Regions from separate parts of the Priestia sp. FSL W8-0001 genome, predicted to be linked through region 2. Evidence: riboswitches for the same ligand, from Rfam matches in the RefSeq annotation. Region 2 holds a riboswitch; the other holds the start of a gene.
The links. Region 2 has a riboswitch for FMN ahead of MKZ18_RS16160 (ECF transporter S component). Riboswitches for the same ligand answer to the same signal wherever they lie in the genome.

Region 1: it holds a riboswitch for FMN, as region 2 does, so the genes downstream of both, ribE (riboflavin synthase) here and MKZ18_RS16160 (ECF transporter S component) in region 2, are expected to answer to the same signal.

What each region holds. Positions count from the first base shown of each region.
Region 1 covers NZ_JBBPAL010000001.1:1,328,546-1,337,711, forward strand. The annotation lists gene MKZ18_RS07020 (aldo/keto reductase) at 155-1,057, opposite strand; gene MKZ18_RS07025 (YkvI family membrane protein) at 1,257-2,285, shown strand; FMN riboswitch at 2,379-2,526, shown strand; gene ribE (riboflavin synthase) at 2,743-3,399, shown strand; gene MKZ18_RS07035 (bifunctional 3,4-dihydroxy-2-butanone-4-phosphate synthase/GTP cyclohydrolase II) at 3,416-4,609, shown strand; gene ribH (6,7-dimethyl-8-ribityllumazine synthase) at 4,657-5,127, shown strand; gene MKZ18_RS07045 (hypothetical protein) at 5,249-6,124, shown strand; gene glcT (glucose PTS transporter transcription antiterminator GlcT) at 6,347-7,195, shown strand; gene ptsG (glucose-specific PTS transporter subunit IIBC) at 7,458-9,166, shown strand, end outside.
Region 2 covers NZ_JBBPAL010000001.1:3,048,736-3,057,901, forward strand. The annotation lists gene MKZ18_RS16130 (metallophosphoesterase) at 1-427, opposite strand, end outside; gene MKZ18_RS16135 (hypothetical protein) at 441-809, opposite strand; gene MKZ18_RS16140 (DUF2663 family protein) at 872-1,321, opposite strand; gene MKZ18_RS16145 (RecQ family ATP-dependent DNA helicase) at 1,406-2,923, opposite strand; gene MKZ18_RS16150 (helix-turn-helix domain-containing protein) at 2,939-3,991, opposite strand; gene MKZ18_RS16155 (ferredoxin) at 4,250-4,498, shown strand; gene MKZ18_RS16160 (ECF transporter S component) at 4,545-5,120, opposite strand; FMN riboswitch at 5,268-5,406, opposite strand; gene serA (phosphoglycerate dehydrogenase) at 5,783-7,357, shown strand; gene MKZ18_RS16170 (peptidoglycan DD-metalloendopeptidase family protein) at 7,393-8,076, opposite strand; gene MKZ18_RS16175 (ATP-binding protein) at 8,235-9,166, opposite strand, start outside.

The sequences.
Region 1 (9,166 bases), 1.7 Mb from region 2:
TTTCACAATCAATAAAAAACCTGAACGATTAAAAGTGAGGAACTCTCAACCGTTCAGGTTTATCATTGGCTGAATTACTTATTTCTCAGCCTCGGAGTGCATTGAATTAAATTGTTGAAATCTACGTGTTAGAAAAGAAATTATCTAAATAGGTTTAATCAACAGGTCGTCCTTTAGAAGCCTCTAAAATTTGGAACCACTGCATGCGATTCACCTTTAAGTCCAACGCTTGAATAGCTACATCAATGCGGTTCATTTTTCCAGACCCGACAATCGGCATAATAGTAGCTGGGTGAGCTAGTAACCAAGCATAGACAATTTGATCTAACGATTTCGCTCCAATTTCTTCACCGATTTCTGTTAGCTTGTTTCGAACGCGAATGGAACGCTCATCTTCAGCAGTGAAGATGGAGCCGCCACCTAGTGGTGACCAAGCCATTGGCGCTATCTTATGCTGCTGGCATTGTTCAATTGTGCCTTCTTCAAAATGGTTTAAATAAGTAGGCGAGACTTCAATTTGATTCGTAATAAGTGAAAAAGGTAAGAACGATTGAAGTAAGTCAAACTGTGAACGTTTAAAGTTCGAGACTCCAAAGTAGCGTACTTTTCCTTCTTCTTTAAGCTGAATAAACGCATCTGCTACTTCTTGTGGATCCATAAAAGGATCTGGACGGTGGAGGAGTAAAACATCTACATAGTCCGTATTTAAATTCTTTAATGACTGGTTGGCGCTGTTGATGATATGTTCTTTGCTCGTATCATAAAAATTAATTTTACGCTCTGGATATTTATCAGACGTTAGCTTAATGCCACATTTTGTAACAAGCTGCATAGACTCGCGTAAAGAAGGCTTTTGCGCTAACGCTTGCCCAAATAACTTTTCACAGCTGTAGTTACCATAAATATCCGCATGGTCAAATGTAGTAATACCTCGATCTAAGCATTGTTCAATTAGAGTTTGCGTATCATTTGTTGATAAGTTCCAATCGGCTAAACGCCATAACCCATGAATAATTCTTGAAAACTTTAAATCTTCCGCTAGCTTTATGTATTGCATACCTTCAACCCTTTCAAAAGAACTAGATAGTAAATTCGCTTTGATTATAACAGGTAGATAAAGCGATTACATCTTTAAAGATTCGTCATTTTTACTTTGCCTCTACATATAGTTTAGTACAAGCTGCTTTTCTGAGCGATAAGACATGTTGTCATAAAGAATAAAAAATAGTGAGTTCCAAGAAAATGAGGTGGAGAACTTGAGTAAATGGAAGCTGACGCTACAAGTAGCTGCTACCTATATCGGTACGGTAGTGGGGGCTGGGTTTGCAACGGGTAAAGAAATTGTTCAATTTTTTACTCAGTATGGCTCAATGGGTTTATTCGGAATTTTAATTAGCGGTTTGTTCTTTATTTGGTTAGGGTCAAAAATGATGCTTATTGCACAATCGATTGATGCAACGTCTTATCAAACGTTAAATACGCATCTATTCGGTACATTTATGGGGAAGCTGATTAATGGATTTACCATTATTATTTTGTTTGGAGTCACATCCGTTATGCTAGCGAGTACGGGAGCAATTGCAGCCGAACAGTTTGGACTTTGGCCACAGGTGGGTATGCTTCTTACAATTGGTTTAGCATACATATCAGTGTCCAAAGGAATTAATGGGTTACTATTTGTTAATTCACTTGTAGTGCCAATGATGCTTGCTTTTTCAATTTTAATCTTTATTCCACACGCTCCTGATTTTTCATTTTTACAAGTGTCAACGGTTCATTTTCAAGGGGATTGGAACTGGCTGATTAGTCCTTTTTTGTATGTGGCTCTTAATTTAGCATTAGCACAAGCCGTCCTTGTTCCTTTAGGAAGCGAAGTGAAAGATAGAAAAGTCATTAAAAACGGTGCGGTTTTAGGAGGAATTGGTTTAACATTTATGATGGTGGCAACGCATTTAGCTCTTTCAAACTTGCCGTATGCATACCATTTAGATATTCCAATGAGTGAAGTAGTAAAACATATTGGCCTTTTCGTTAATTGGCTCTTTTTACTAGTAGTTTTTGGAGAGATTTTCACCACACTAATTGGAAATGTATTTGGAATTGCTAGACAGATTCAATCCATATTGCCAATCTCAAATCAGCGAGCTTTTGCCTTTATCTTTGCGCTATGTTTTCTAGTTGCACAGGTTGGGTATGGAGAGTTGTTGAAGGTGCTGTATCCGATTTTCGGCTATATTGGATTAGCACTTTTAGTTATGCTCTGTATCAAAAAAGAAAAAAGTTAACTCTGTAAGTTAAGTGAAAATGTGTTAAAAAGTGTGACAACTGTTTAAAGCTTTGCTATAATAAGGTCAAATTCGACAGATATTGTCGACATAAATATCCTTCGGGGTCGGGTGTAAGTCCCAACCGGCGGTGATAAGGCAATGCCTTTAAGCCCGTGACCCGTTTTCGTATTTTTCGATAGCGGTGGATCTAGTTAAAATCTAGAGCCGACAGTAAAAGTCTGGATGGGAGAAGGATCAGGAGCACAGTGGATGTGTAGCGATTACATAGGCGTAATGGCTTTTTTAGAAAACCGTTATATCCAACTGCTTATTTAGTATATCGCAAAGTGAGATGGCTATTAAGTGCTATCTTGTTTGTGGATGCTTTGTATACACTGATTCTAAAAACAACCCCCTTGGACACTTGTTTAAGGGGGCTTTTTGCGTACATTGTATGGGGAAAGAAGGTGAAAGAATGTTTACAGGAATTATTGAAGAAATTGGTCAAGTGAAACAAATTAACAAAGGAAAAGAAGCAATTGTATTAACCATTGAAGCACGTGTTGTCCTACAGGATGTGTCTCTAGGAGACAGTATTGCAGTTAATGGTGTGTGTCTGACAGTGACTTCATTTTCAACTAATCGATTTACCGTTGACGTGATGCCTGAAACGATCAAAGCGAGTACGCTCCAATTATTGACCGTGGGCTCAAAGGTTAATTTAGAGCGTGCGATGAGCGCAAATGGACGGTTTGGTGGTCATTTTGTGAGTGGGCATGTTGATGGTATCGGTACAATTGTGAATAAAGAGCGAAGAGGCAATGCTGTATATTATGAAATTAAGGTAGACCCTAGCCTTCGTCATTATATGATGTTAAAGGGCTCTGTTACTGTTGATGGGACAAGCTTAACGATATTTAATGTTACAGATCATTCTTTTACAATTTCTTTAATTCCGCATACTGCCAAAGAAACAATTATTGGAAGAAAAGAACGAGGAGATGTTGTTAACATTGAATGTGATATGTTAGCCAAATATATTAAAGAAATGATGATGAAACCTTCATCTGCTCCTGCACCGAAACCTTCCAATATGCAAAGTTTACTCGAAAAGCACGGGTTTACAAATTAAAAGAGAGGTGAGAAAAATGTTTCACACAGTAGAAGAAGCAATTGATGATTTAAAAAAAGGTAAAGTGGTTATTGTTTGTGATGATGAAGACCGCGAAAACGAAGGGGATTTTATTTCACTAGCTGAAACGACTACTCCCGAAATCGTTAACTTCATGGCAACGCATGGTCGAGGTTTGATTTGTACACCAATCACAGAAGAAGTTGCTGCTAAATTAGAGCTTAATCCTATGGTAACAACCAATACGGATATGCATGGTACAGCTTTTACTGTTAGTGTTGATCATGTATCAACAACAACGGGAATTAGTGCTCATGAGCGTTCGGCAACCATTCAAGCATTAATTGATGATAAAGCTAAAGCTACAGACTTTCGTAGACCGGGTCACGTATTTCCTTTAATTGCGAAAAAAGGAGGAGTATTACGACGTGCAGGTCATACAGAAGCTGCCGTTGACTTAGCACTTCTTGCTGGAGGTAAGCCTGCGGGTGTTATTTGTGAAATCATGAAAGAAGATGGAACTATGGCACGCATGGCAGACCTTGCTGTGATCGCAGAGCAATTTGACTTAAAAATGATTACAATTAAAGATCTTATTGCATATCGTCGCAAGCATGATGAGCTTGTAAAGCGCGAGGTAGAAATTCAATTACCAACTGCTTTTGGTGACTTTAAGGCGATTGGATATACAAATAAAATTGATGATAAAGAACATGTAGCTATTGTAAAAGGTAAAATTAATCCCGAAGAACCTGTTCTTGTTCGTGTTCATTCTGAGTGTTTAACTGGCGATATTTTTGGATCCAAACGCTGCGATTGTGGACCACAGCTTCATGCAGCACTGTCAAAAATTGAAGAGGAACAATCGGGAATCCTTCTTTATATGCGTCAAGAAGGAAGAGGTATTGGGTTAATAAATAAATTAAAAGCATATGAACTGCAAGAGCAGGGATATGACACGGTTGAGGCTAATGAAAAATTAGGGTTTGCTGATGACCTTCGTGAATATGGGATTGGTGCGCAAATTTTAAAGGATTTAGGCGTGAAAAAGATGAAGCTTTTAACCAATAACCCGCGTAAAATTACCGGTTTAAAAGGTTATGATCTTGAGGTAGTTGAACGTCTTCCAATTGAAATGCCAAAGGAAGCCGAAAATGAGAAATATTTAAATACAAAAGCGACGAAACTAGGTCACTTATTACATTTTTAATTATTTAATTTACACATAAAACATAAAAAAACTAGGAGGAATAGAAAATGAGTCATGTGTTTGAGGGGAATTTAGTTGGTACTGGATTAAAAGTTGCAATTGTAGTGGGGCGTTTTAATGAATTTATTACAAGCCGATTGTTAGGCGGAGCGCAAGACGCGCTAAAACGTCATGGTGTAGCAGAAGCAGATGTGGACATTGCTTGGGTACCTGGCGCATACGAAATTCCGTTAATTGCAAAAAAATTCGCAGAATCAAAAAAGTATGATGCGGTGATTACGTTAGGAACAGTTATTCGCGGCGCAACACCACACTTTGATTTTGTTTGTAACGAAGTAGCAAAAGGCGTTGCTTCACAGAGTCTACAAACGGGCGTACCAATTATCTTTGGTGTACTGACAACGGAAACAATTGAACAAGCGATTGAACGTGCAGGTACAAAAGCCGGTAACAAAGGATGGGAAGCAGCAGCTTCTGCTATTGAGATGGCAAATTTGTCTCGTTTAATTGAAGGGTAATAAAAAGCGCTTGTTGCAGTCTAGAACTGTAGCAAGCGTTTTTTAAACTATTTACAAATGTATAATTTACAGGAAAGGTTTTACCCTATATAGTAACTAGTTTATGTTAAGGGAGACTTTCATGCCTCATTATATACCGTTTTTAGTTTTAATTATCATAAGTGTCCTAATCTTTGTTTTTGTTCTATGGAATACAAGGGATAAAAAACTGATTATCTTATTATTCTTTATGATTGGTTTAGCGTACGTGTTGGAGTACTTCATTCTTGTACTATTTAAAAGCTATCAATATAATCCGAATTTTGTACATGAAACAGACCTTGATAATATTTTGGGGTCGTTGGTATCACAAGCCTTTGCATTTCCAGTTATCGCTGTTTTAATTGGGGCTTATCAGCTGAAGTTTCGTTATATTGTACTTATATCGTTTATTTTTATGGGAATTGAAGAATTGTTTATCTCTTTAGGTGTTTATACACAGTATTGGTGGAAAACGATTTACACAGGTATTTTTATGACAATTGGGTTCGTCATTGCAAAGACATGGCATGCGTGGCTGTCTGATCGATTTGAGCGGTGGATTCATGTATTAAACTTATTCTTTAGCTTATTAGCAATTAACACAACCATCATGTTGTTTTTACTTGCCATGTTTAAAACCCACTCTATACATGTGGGGTGGTTTCAATCAGAGACACGGGATGTGCTTAGTTTTAATACACTTTATGTATGGCTTTTAACAGCCCTATATTCTTGGGGAATTTTAAAGCGTTCTCTAACCATGCTAGGCTGCTTTTTTCTTGGTTTTCGAATAGCTGATTTCGTTTTACTGTCTACAGATATATTGGTGTTACCTAAATGGAATTCGTTGGGGTTCTTTGCACTATTAGATGCTGTAGTAATTTTATTTACAGCTAAATATAACCAATTTATTGTCAATGCATGTTATGGAACCGACTCAAAAAAATTCATTGCGTTTATGAGAAATAAGCACTAAGATAGTACGTACAATAAATTATTTTGAAGCTAGTATAAAAAAAGGTAAGCTTTTACTTATTAAACATTTAATGAAGGAAAATATTTACTTTCCCAAGAGATGCTTCTTTCATTAGGTTATAAAGGTAAAAATGAAACAAAACAAAAGATTTGACGTTCTTTTGCCAGTTTTCGTACAATAAAAAAACGCGTAATTGAAGTCAAGTAGGGGAGTGAAGGATTCGTGAGAGAGTCCTTTTTTGTAAAAAAGGTACTAAATAATAATGTTTTAATTGCTACACACAATGCATACAAAGAGGTTGTTTTAATAGGAAAAGGAATTGGCTTTAATAAAAAGAAAAACGACGAAATAGATGCAGATGCTGTAGAAAAGATGTTTTTGCTTAAAAGCGAGGAAGAGCAGGAACAATATAAGCAGCTTTTACTACAGGTTGACGAAAATGTAATTGAGATGATGAATGATATCATTACACATATACAAGCACGTGTATCTAAACCTTTAAATGAGCACATTCATATCGGATTAACAGATCATATTGCATTTGCTGTAAAGCGTTTTCAACAAGGCCTTGATTTGAAAAATCCTTTTTTAATTGAAACAAAAGCTCTTTACCCAAAAGAATTTGAAATTGCTGAAGAGGTTGTAGCAATGATTCATGAAAAAATTGGAGTGCAGCTACCGATAGGGGAAGTGGGGTTTATTGCACTGCATATTCACAGCGCGCTAACGGAAAAAAATATTTTAGAAGTAAATCAAGATTCGCAGCTTATTCAAACAATTATTAACGTCATTGAAGAGTCTTTAAACCTTGATGTGAACAAAGAATCTGTTCATTATATGAGGCTAATTCGCCACTTGCATTTTGCAATTGATCGGGTGAAGACAGGGGAAGTCATTGAAGAACCAAAAAAAATTGCTTTACTATTGAAAGAGGAATATCCTCTATGTTACAATGTCTCATGGAAAGTGATTAAAATTATGCAACAAGCTCTACACTTACCAGTTTATGAAGCAGAAGCCGTTTATTTAACGATGCATCTGCAGCGACTTATGACAAAATCGGATTTATAAAATCATTTCATACGTGTTACTGATACGATCAGGCATGAGTGAGAAATGAAACGCATGGACAGGGATAGGTCTATCCTTTTGTTGGTGTTTCAATTTTCACCATGCCTTTTTTGTTGTAAGAAAGCGTAATCATGAACAAACTAATGAAATACTCACTTAGATTCACGTACCCTTTTTGGTTAAAAAGAAAGCGTTTGAATTGAATGTGTATCAAAACATCATCTTGTTGCACAATACAAATATAAAAAGGGGGTAAAACGCCATGTTTAAAAAGCTTTTTGGCGTCTTACAAAAAGTCGGAAAAGCACTTATGTTGCCGGTTGCGATTTTACCGGCAGCAGGTATCCTACTTGGGTTTGGTACTGCTTTTCAAAATGAAACGTTACTTGAAAGATTACCGGCTTTAAATGCTGACTGGTTCCAGATGGTTGCTCATGTTATGTCCAACGCTGGAGACATTATTTTTGGTAACTTACCTTTACTATTTGCTGTAGGGGTAGCAGTTGGGTTAGCTGGAGGAGAAGGCGTAGCCGGACTTGCAGCAATCGTTGGTTATTTAATTATGAACGTAACGATGGGTACAGTAAAAGGGCTGGATGGTTTAAAACCAGCTGAATTTGCTAAGTTATTAGAAGATCCTGCATACGCAAGTGTGTTAGGAATTCCAACGTTACAAACAGGTGTGTTTGGTGGTATTATAATTGGGGTGCTAGCAGCGGCTATGTACAACCGTTTCTTTAACATCGAGCTACCTCCATATTTAGGTTTCTTTGCTGGTAAGCGCTTTGTTCCAATCGCAACAGCGGTATCATCAATTGTTATTGGTTTAATCATGGTAGCAATATGGCCAATCATTCAAAATGCACTAAATGCATTCTCAAACAATATGATTGATGCAAACTTAACGCTATCGGCATTTATCTTCGGGGTTATTGAGCGTTCATTAATTCCATTCGGTTTACACCATATTTTCTATTCACCATTCTGGTATGAGTTTGGGTCTTATGTGAATCAAGCTGGTGAAGTGTTCCGTGGAGACCAACGTATCTTCATGGCACAATTAGCAGATGGTGCTGAATTAACAGCAGGTACGTTCCAAGTTGGTAAATTCCCGTTCATGATGTTCGGTTTACCAGCAGCAGCGCTTGCTATTTATCACGAAGCTCGTCCTGAAAATAAGAAGTATGTAGCTGGTATCATGGGTTCAGCGGCTTTAACATCATTCTTAACAGGTATTACAGAACCACTTGAGTTCTCATTCTTATTCGTAGCACCAGTTTTATTCGCAATTCACGCAGTGTTTGCTGGTCTATCATTTATGATCATGGAGATTTTAAATGTTAAAATTGGTATGACATTCTCCGGTGGGGTTATTGACTATATCCTATTCGGTGTGTTACAAAATAGAACAGATTGGTGGTTAGTAATCCCAGTTGGTCTTGTTCTAGCAGTTATTTATTACTTTGGTTTCCGCTTTGCGATCCGTAAGTTTAATTTAAAAACACCAGGTCGTGAAGAGAAATCGGATGATGCAGATAGTGATAAGGTTGAAGCGGGTGAATTACCACGCAATATCCTAGAAGCATTAGGTGGTCAACCAAACATTACGCACTTAGACGCATGTATTACTCGTTTACGTGTATCAGTTGATGATGTTAAAAATGTTGATAAAGAGCGATTGAAAAAGTTAGGGGCTTCTGGTGTGTTAGAAGTAGGTAACAATATTCAAGCAATCTTTGGTCCTAAATCTGATACGTTAAAGAGTCAGATTAAAGACATTATGGATGGCAAAACGCCTGTTGCACCAAAAGAAGAACCAAAAGCTGTAGAAGAAGCATCGAAAGCTGCGGTAAGCACAAACGGTGGCGACATTGTTTCACCAATTGAAGGAGAATTAGTTCCGTTATCAGAAGTACCGGACCAAGTATTCTCACAAAAATTAATGGGTGACGGTTTTGCGATTATTCCGAA
Region 2 (9,166 bases):
CCTTCTCGATACAAATTGCTTCGTTTTTTAAAGCTACTACCTCATGCTTTTTGAAAAGAGCAGCTAGACTCTGTTGATTAATTTCATAGTCGTTATTTCCCCATACAAAGTAAATAGAACCTAGCTGTCTTAACTGCTTGATATTCGCTTCAATCTGTTGTGGCGAGACACCTTTTTCCGCTAGGTCTCCTCCAATAACAACAAAATCAATATGTCCCTTTACTTGTTCAATTAAGGATTTTGTAACCGTACGTTTATGTATATCTGAAATAAAGAAAATACGCAGTGACTGCCATTCCTTTGGAACACCCTTCACTTCAATATGTTCTTGTTCGACAACTGTACGCTGTGCCTCTTTGGCCATGTAAGTAAGTAAAACAATAGCAGCCACTACTAACACACCGATAATTCCTACAATCATAATCATGCTCACTCCTTTTTTATTTACTTTGTGAAGTAGCACCTATACCGTAAATGAATGAGACCAACATAACTGGTAATAGTACATAATATTCAAATGAAATAAACGCTACGCAACCCACTAAAGAAAGCAATGCTACAAGAAATTCCACTCTGTGCAACCTTGTTCCTTGTATCCAGCGGTACACATTTTCAATTAACACCTGCACCCAAATAGCTTGACACGTACAGCTAATTAAAAAGAGCAAAACCGTTGCAAACAGATTCTCTGGATTTTCCAGAAAAAATACAATGGTATCTAGCGAAGCTCCTTCTCGTTCAAATACAGAGGTTGTAATGAAATAATAACTACATACCCACCCTATTACAAATAATAACCACTTTCTCATAATACAAGCCTCCCCTAACTACAACTTGTATGTGAGAAGAGGCTATTGCATGTATTGAATGCTTATTTATTTTCATGATACAAATTAATATCGTAGGTTTGTTTCATTGCCGCATACAAATCTTTTCGACTTTCCCACTGTGCTGGAGTTGACCAAATGTCCTTGCTTTTTTGAATAATTTCACACCGCAAATCATTAAATTCTTTTTCCACCTTATCGCATTGCTTTTGCATTTGTATCATCCTAAAATAGGTAGAAAAAATGATGATAAGCAAGAGAAGATGCTTACTATCACCGAGAAAAAATTGAATAAAGTCACTAAAAGCTATCAGGTTTAAGCGCGAAGTAAATACAAATAAATAACTTATCCCAAACAGCAAGCATACAAAAAATACCCACTTCCATTTATTCATTGATTTTTGAGTAGCCGATAACTTTTCTTTTTTATTTATAACGCTTTCTAATATATATTGAGTAGGTTCATCAACATGATAGCGAGACAGCTCTTTCACTTTCTTCAACTCCCCTTTATAAGGCTAGTACAACAGTATGAAGAAAGGTGAATGTTTATGTTTAAAATTTCAACAATGGTCTTTCTAGTGAACGTCTTGTTTGAGCAATCTCGCTAGTTCGGCTTGCCATCCTAAAAATGTAGATTCTGTACGCTCATGTTCGGATTGCTTAAATTCATCTAAATCAATGCTGCAAAGATCACAACAATTGTGCCTCTCTGAAATGCCCTCTTCTTCAAAATATCTCATTAAGGCTTTTCTTCTACATTCTTTTGTATGGATAAACCCTTTCATTGCATGGTATTTTTTCTGCTTAGCGTTTAGGCGTTTATTTACAATCTCCACCAGTTCTCCATATAGAGATTCCGTAACCTGTTCTGGATAAATTATTCCATCATGAATCGCACCAATGTTTTCTAAATAGTGGCGAATAAAACGCCAATGCGTCTCATAAACACCAATTGTAAATAAAAAGTGGGCTTCAACTTCTCGAACTCCAACTGGACTGGAGCTTGAACGAATTTGTGTCAAACAATATAAAAGCGTATCTGGAGAAGGAAGCTCTAAGTCTAACAAAGCCTGTGCAGACCCATCATCTTCTTCACTATATAATAAAATTGCTAAGCTCGGTAAGCCATCACGGCCTCCTCTTCCAATTTCCTGAACATAGGATTCAAGCTGCGTAGGCGTTTGAAAATGCAGGACAAAACGAACGTTCGATTTGTTAACTCCCATTCCAAAAGCACTTGTACAGCAGATGAAGTCGAGCTGATTTTCAAGAAATTGTCGCTGAATGAGCATGCGATCGTTAGCTTCCATTCCTCCATGGTAATATTGGACTTTTTCGACACCATTTTCTTTTAAGTAGTGCGTTAACGACTCCGTTAACGCTCGGCTAGAGCAATAAATAATACCTGGTTTTTGAATTTTCGTTACGTATTCCAGTAGCTTTTTCTTTTTTTCTTCAAGACCATGCACATGCTCTACGCTGATAGCAATATTTGAACGATTCATTGAATATAAATGCTCGTTGACTTGATCAAGGTGTAGATAAGTTTTAATATCACTGAGCACTTCACTCGTTGCTGTACCTGTTAGCGCTAAGCAAGTCGGTTTCCCTAGGTTTTCCCATACCATGCCTAAGTTTAAATAATCTAACCGAAAGTCATGGCCCCATTGCGAAATACAGTGTGCTTCATCTACAACGAACATACCAATATTTGCTTGTTTGAGAGCCTGAACTACATACGGATTCTGTAAGATTTCAGGAGAAGCATAAATGAAACGATAGCTATTTAAGGAACGAAGCGCCTGCCGCTTTTCATCTTCACGTAAAAAACTGTTAAGAGCAATAACTCGTTTTTCTCCCTTGGCTTTGAGCTGCTGAACCTGATCTTCCATTAAGGAAAGCAACGGGGACACGATAAGGATTGGCCGCTTTAAAAAATAGCCAGGGAGCTGGTAACAAAGTGACTTTCCTGTTCCCGTAGGCAAGACGGCCAAAACATGATTGTTATTTAATAAGTCCGTTATAATTTCTTTTTGACCGTTCCGAAAAGTAGAAAAGCCGAATTCCTTTTGAAGTACCTGTTCTAACTGCATCGTCTTACTCCTTTCTTAATTCGTTACGCACTTAGCCAATACAAGACGAATTTGAAAATAAGTAAGGTGATCACTAACCCTTTTTTTGATTTCTTTTAGCTGATTGGTATTTAACGCTTCAAAAGCATTCATAATTTCCTTTTGATCCTCCACTTTTACATAATCATCAATAGTAAAATTAGGAAGAAACAGTGCCAATTCAGCAATATGATCTTCAATTGTGCTCTCTTTTAACCGTCTAATTCGAGCTACTTCTTTTAATGATTTTCCTTTTTGTAACCACTCGTACGTTTTAACTGTTGAAGCCGTTAGTGGCACAGTCATATGTACGTCCTGTATAAATTGTTGAAGAACTGGAAATTCACTTCGACATTTGCTAATTTGCTCAATGATTTGATGAACGACGCTGATCATTAATAAATGAACGTAGTGTTCGTTCATCTTATAATATTCAGCAAGCTGACTTTTGGTTAAACCAATTCGCTTATATCCACTCAGATGTTGAACAAACACATCAGCGTTTTGAGAAGAACATTTCGTTAAAATACATTTTAATTCATTAAACAAGCGTTTGGCCAACTCTTCTCTTGAATACGACTGAGAAAATAAATAAGCTTTCACCCATTGAATGGTCTCAGGATCTTGGGTGATTGGCAAAAATCCCTTTTGAAAATACTGTAGATTAGAGATTGTTTGAATGAACAAGGTCAGTCTCGATAAAAATAATTGTGTGCTACTTGCAAATTGCCAACCGCTAAGCTTAGCTGGCAGAGGCCATTCACGTAATTGTTGGTGAAGTGCCTCTTCACCCTTGCTTGTTAGCATATATTTTTGATGGTCCACTTCTTTAATGAATTGATGAGAAGTAAGCTCTTTTACGTATAGAGAAAATGTTTCTTTTTTCAAGTAACTAAATGATTGAAATAAAAAAGACAAGCCAAAGATTTTACCGTCTTGAATTGTTTGCGCTGATTTTTTCCCAGTTACTATATGATAAATCCCGTAAACTGTTCGTTCACCTTTTAGTTGTTGCATACTATATAGCATAACGGTTTGAATATAGTTCACAATCGTCAACTTCCTTTCTCTTTTCATTTTACCAAAACTTTAACAGAAAGCACCTTTTTGTCATTGCACGTATTGAGATGAACGAAAAAAGTGGCACTATAAGTCATGACAAACCCTTGTCTGATAAGCATTATCAATGACTTTTCTATTGAAAAGTTTTAAAAATCGTCTTACAATGGGTAAAGAGAAATTTCACGCTTATGTTGAAAAGAGATTATATAACACGAAATTTTCGAACACTTTACAGGAGGTCTTGTTATGCCAAAATATACAATTGTTGACAAAGATACATGTATTGCATGTGGAGCATGTGGAGCAGCAGCGCCAGATATTTACGATTACGATGATGAAGGAATTGCATTCGTAACATTAGATGATAACCAAGGGATTGTGGAAGTTCCTGACGAATTAGAAGATGATATGATGGATGCATTTGAAGGTTGCCCAACAGATTCAATCCGCGTAGCAGATGAGAAGTTTGACGGCGACTCTAACAAATTTGAATAAAAAACAATAAAAGACCTGTACATCCACGTACAGGTCTTTTTTCTATTTAAACAGCGACTCGCTTTGTAATCCAATATTTCATTTTATTAAATAAAACAACGAAAATTAAGCCAGTAATAATTCCTTTAATCATGTTAAATGGCAGAATGCCCGTTACGACTAGCTGACGTGTTTCCTCACTTGACAGCGCCGGTGACTGTAAGAAAAGCGTATATGCAGGTAAGAACACATAGTAATTTAAAAACGCCATTCCAACTGACATCACTACTGTTCCAACTACTAAACCTGTTGTAATACCTTTTGTATTTTTAAATTTATGAAACATAAGAGAAACCGGTAAGATAAACAATAGCCCTGCTACAAAATTTGCTAATTGGCCTACAGGGACGCCTGTTGCACTTCCTTGAATGAGATAATGCAGCAAATTTTTAATTCCTTCGACAATAAGACCTGCTACAGGACCAAAGATTAATGCAGCAAGCAGCGCCGGTACCTCACTAAAATCAATTTTTAAAAACGGTGGTATACCTGGTATTGGGAAGTTAAGCATCATTAATACATAAGACAAACCGCTTAGCATCCCTAGAATAACAAGCTTTTGTGTTTTCTTGCTATGTTCCATTTTCCTCTCTCCTTCTTGCGATCCATTCTTCCAAGAAGAAAGGTTCATTGCACATGCACTCCATAAAAAAACCTCAACAAATTTGTTGAGGGAAAATGCAGGCACATTCAATAAACGTTCAACACATTTGTTTTTGAACGTTTGAACCTCCACCTTCTCCCATCCAGACTTTACTGTCGGCTTTGGAATCACACCAAATCCTGCTCCACATTTAAAGAGCTCGCGGGCTTAAAACAATTTGTTTATCACCGCCGGTCGGGAATTACACCCTGCCCCGAAGATAGATCAATATTTAATGATGTTCACATTATATGATACCTTGAATTAAAAGTAAATCATTTGATACAAAAAATACTGCAATTCCGATTTCTTTCAGTCATTATTTTTTCATGATGAAAAAACAGCGCAATAACGAAAGATTGTCAGGTATTCTTTCACCGTACTTTCTTACATATAAAACTCCAAAAAGTACGTATTAAAAATATTTTCACAAAAACAAAACCGCTAAAATACCAAGTTTTTCACTAAAAATCCGAATATTAAGTAACAAATTAAAAATGAAAACGTTACCAATTGTGAACTTTTCTACAATCCAATTGACAGAATTTTTTTAACGTGATAAATTATCAGATATTTGAGTTGTGAAAGGGAGATGTTAATACATGTATGAAGTGTTAGTAGCTGATTCAATTAGCAATGAAGGTCTTGCTCCATTATTAGAAGCATCAAATGTTAATTTAACAAGAAAAAAAGTAACGGAAGTTGAAGATTTATTGCATACATACGATGCACTGCTTGTTCGAAGCGCAACGACTGTGACAGAAGACTTGTTAGACAAAATGAAGAATTTAAAGATTGTTGCTCGTGCAGGTGTAGGTGTCGATAACATTGATATTGAAGCATCAACTAAACGAGGCGTTGTTGTCATTAATGCCCCAAATGGAAACACTATTTCTACAGCTGAGCATACTTTTGCCATGATGGCTAGCTTAGTTCGCCATATCCCTCAAGGGAACATTTCCGTTAAGTCTCGCGAATGGAACCGATCAGCTTTTGTTGGTACGGAACTCAATCGCAAGCATTTGGGAATTGTTGGTTTTGGTCGTATCGGCTCTGAACTTGCAAAACGTGCGAAAGCCTTTAACATGACGGTACATGTATATGATCCATTTTTAACAACATCTCGTGCAGAAAAACTAGGAGTTGACCTCTTATCGTTAGATGATTTATTAGCAGTAGCTGATATTATTACTGTTCATACGCCATTAACGAAAGATACAAAAGGTTTATTGAATCGCGAGACGTTAGCCAAAACAAAGAAAGGCGTTTACTTACTAAATTGTGCACGAGGCGGTATTATTGATGAAGAAGCACTTGCACACTATTTAGAGATTGGTCACGTTCAAGGCGCTGCAATTGACGTATTTGAAGTAGAACCACCTACTGATAATCCACTTTTAAACTTTGACCAAGTTATTACAACACCACATTTAGGTGCTTCAACAAAAGAAGCGCAGTTAAATGTAGCAGAAGATGTTGCCTATGACGTGCTACGCTTCTTAGAAGGCAACCCAGTAAGTTCGTCAATTAACTTACCGACGCTTTCAAAAGACGTATTTGAAAAAATCCAGCCGTTTACTAGCTTAACGAAACAGCTTGGTGCCGTTCTATCACAATGCATGAAAGAACCTGTTCAAGATATTTCTGTTACGTACGCAGGAACAGTAGCAGACTTAGAAACAACCTATATTACACGAAGCTTGTTATCTGGATTTTTAACTCATCGTATTGACCGTTCAGTCAACGAAGTAAACGCGTCAATGATTGCCAAAGAAAGAGGCATTACGTTTGGTGAGAAGATTTCTGATAACACTCAAGGCTATGCTAACATTATTGAAGTTGTTGTAAAAGGAGAGTCTCGCACATTCTCTATTACTGGTACGTATATTAAAGATTATGGTCCTCGCGTTATTAACATTGATTCATTCGACATTGATTTTTATCCAGAAGGACATTTATTATATATCCGACACACAGACCAACCAGGTGTTATTGGAAATGTTGGTAAAGCGCTTGGTGACTTAGATATCAACATTGCAACAATGCAGGTAGGACGTAAACAAAAAGGCGGAGAAGCCATTATGATGCTTACGTTCGACCGTCTTATTGAAGACGCAACGATTGAATCATTAAAGCAAGCAAGTGAAATTGTTACAATTCAACGTATTGAACTATAAAATAAAAACAAGAAAGGTCTAGGCCTTTCTTGTTTTTATTTTGTTATCTTTAGATGTTGACCTGGATAAATATCGCTGGTCGTCATATGATTCCTTCCTTTTAAATCGTCTACATTCATTTCATATTTTTGTGCGATTTTAGATAACGTGTCTCCTCTTTTTACAACGTACCCTTCATTCAACTGTCTAAATACAGCAGTCTCTAAATCTTCCCTTACGTAGGCTGATAATTTCCCTTGATCAAGCTTTGCAATCGGGTTAATAGCATTCGTTTTATTAATATTCCATGTTCCCTTATGAACCTCAAAATGCAAATGAGCACCCGATGATCGCCCTGTGTTACCTACTTGTCCAATTGCCTGACGAATAGAAACTCTTTCACCTTCTGTAACATCTCGACTATTCAAGTGTGCATACACCGTTTCATATCCGTTATCTTGCTTAATAAACACAACTTGTCCATATGTATCAGAGTAATAAGACTTTGTAACTCTTCCACTATATACTGCATACACCTGTGTCCCCACAGGCGCTGCAATATCAATACCAAAATGCTTTGCGTTACGAGAGCCAAACACATCTGTAAGCGTTCCTTCTTCAGTCGGCCAGTTCCACTGTGTAGAAGCTTCTGCTTTAGCCATTGTTCCTCCAACAAACAATAGCCCTATACACATCCCCATAATGACTACTACTAATATTCGCCTTACAATATCAAGCATACATGTCCTCCTATGTACTAAGCGTTTCTTGACACATAAATATACTATATGCAGTTTCAAAAATTCTAGACATTTCCAGTAAAAAAGGTTAGAAAATATTTTACTATTTTCTAACCTTTTACTCTTTGGTCTTTAAAACACAAGTAGCATTTATCTTATTAGTAGTGTTTAGGTAGCTTAATAAAAAATGTTGTTCCCTGATTTAAAATGCTGTTTACCACAATGACTCCACGATGTGCTTCTACGATATTTTTTGCAATCGCAAGCCCGAGTCCCGTACCTGATTTCCCTCTTGTTCTTGCCTTATCTGCTTTATAAAATCGCTCAAAAACAAATGGTAAATCTTCTTCTGGTATTCCTACACCTGTATCTTCAACTGAAAGATGAACTTCCGTTTGGTTACTGTTAATACCAAGGGTCACTTTTCCACCTTTAGGGGTATGACGAATCGCATTGTCAATCAAGTTGGTCAATACCTGTTCTATCCGATCTGCATCGATGGTTGCCGGGAGCTGTGTTTGTGAATTGGTTTGGAGTTCCAGCATAACATCCTGCTCTTTGGCAATTCCTTGGAATTTACGAACTACTCGCTCAGCAAGTTCAACCATCTCAATTTCAGCTACGTGAAGCTGAACATGTCCTGCTTCCATTCGAGCTAAATCTAATAGTTCGTTAACAAGTCGCCCCATCCTTAAGGATTCATCGTAAATAACTTGGGTAATTTCTTTTTTCTCTTCTTCCGTGCTAGCAATGTCATCAATAATCGCTTCACTATAACCTTGCAGCATCGAAATAGGTGTGCGTAACTCATGTGAAACATTGGCGATAAAATCTTTTCGGAGCTTATCTAATTTACGCTCTTCTGACATATCACGTAAAACCGCAACGGCTCCGCGAATCTTCGTTTGGTTATAGAGTGGTGACATAAGGATAACCCACGTCTGTCCTTGTATCGTTAGCTCTGCGCTCTGTTCTTTTTCACTTTTAACAACGCTCTCGAACAAACGAACCACTTTTAAAGGAAGCTCTGGAATGGACTGATTATTCATATTTTGCTCATAGTACCATGCTTGTAAAAACTGATCGGCAG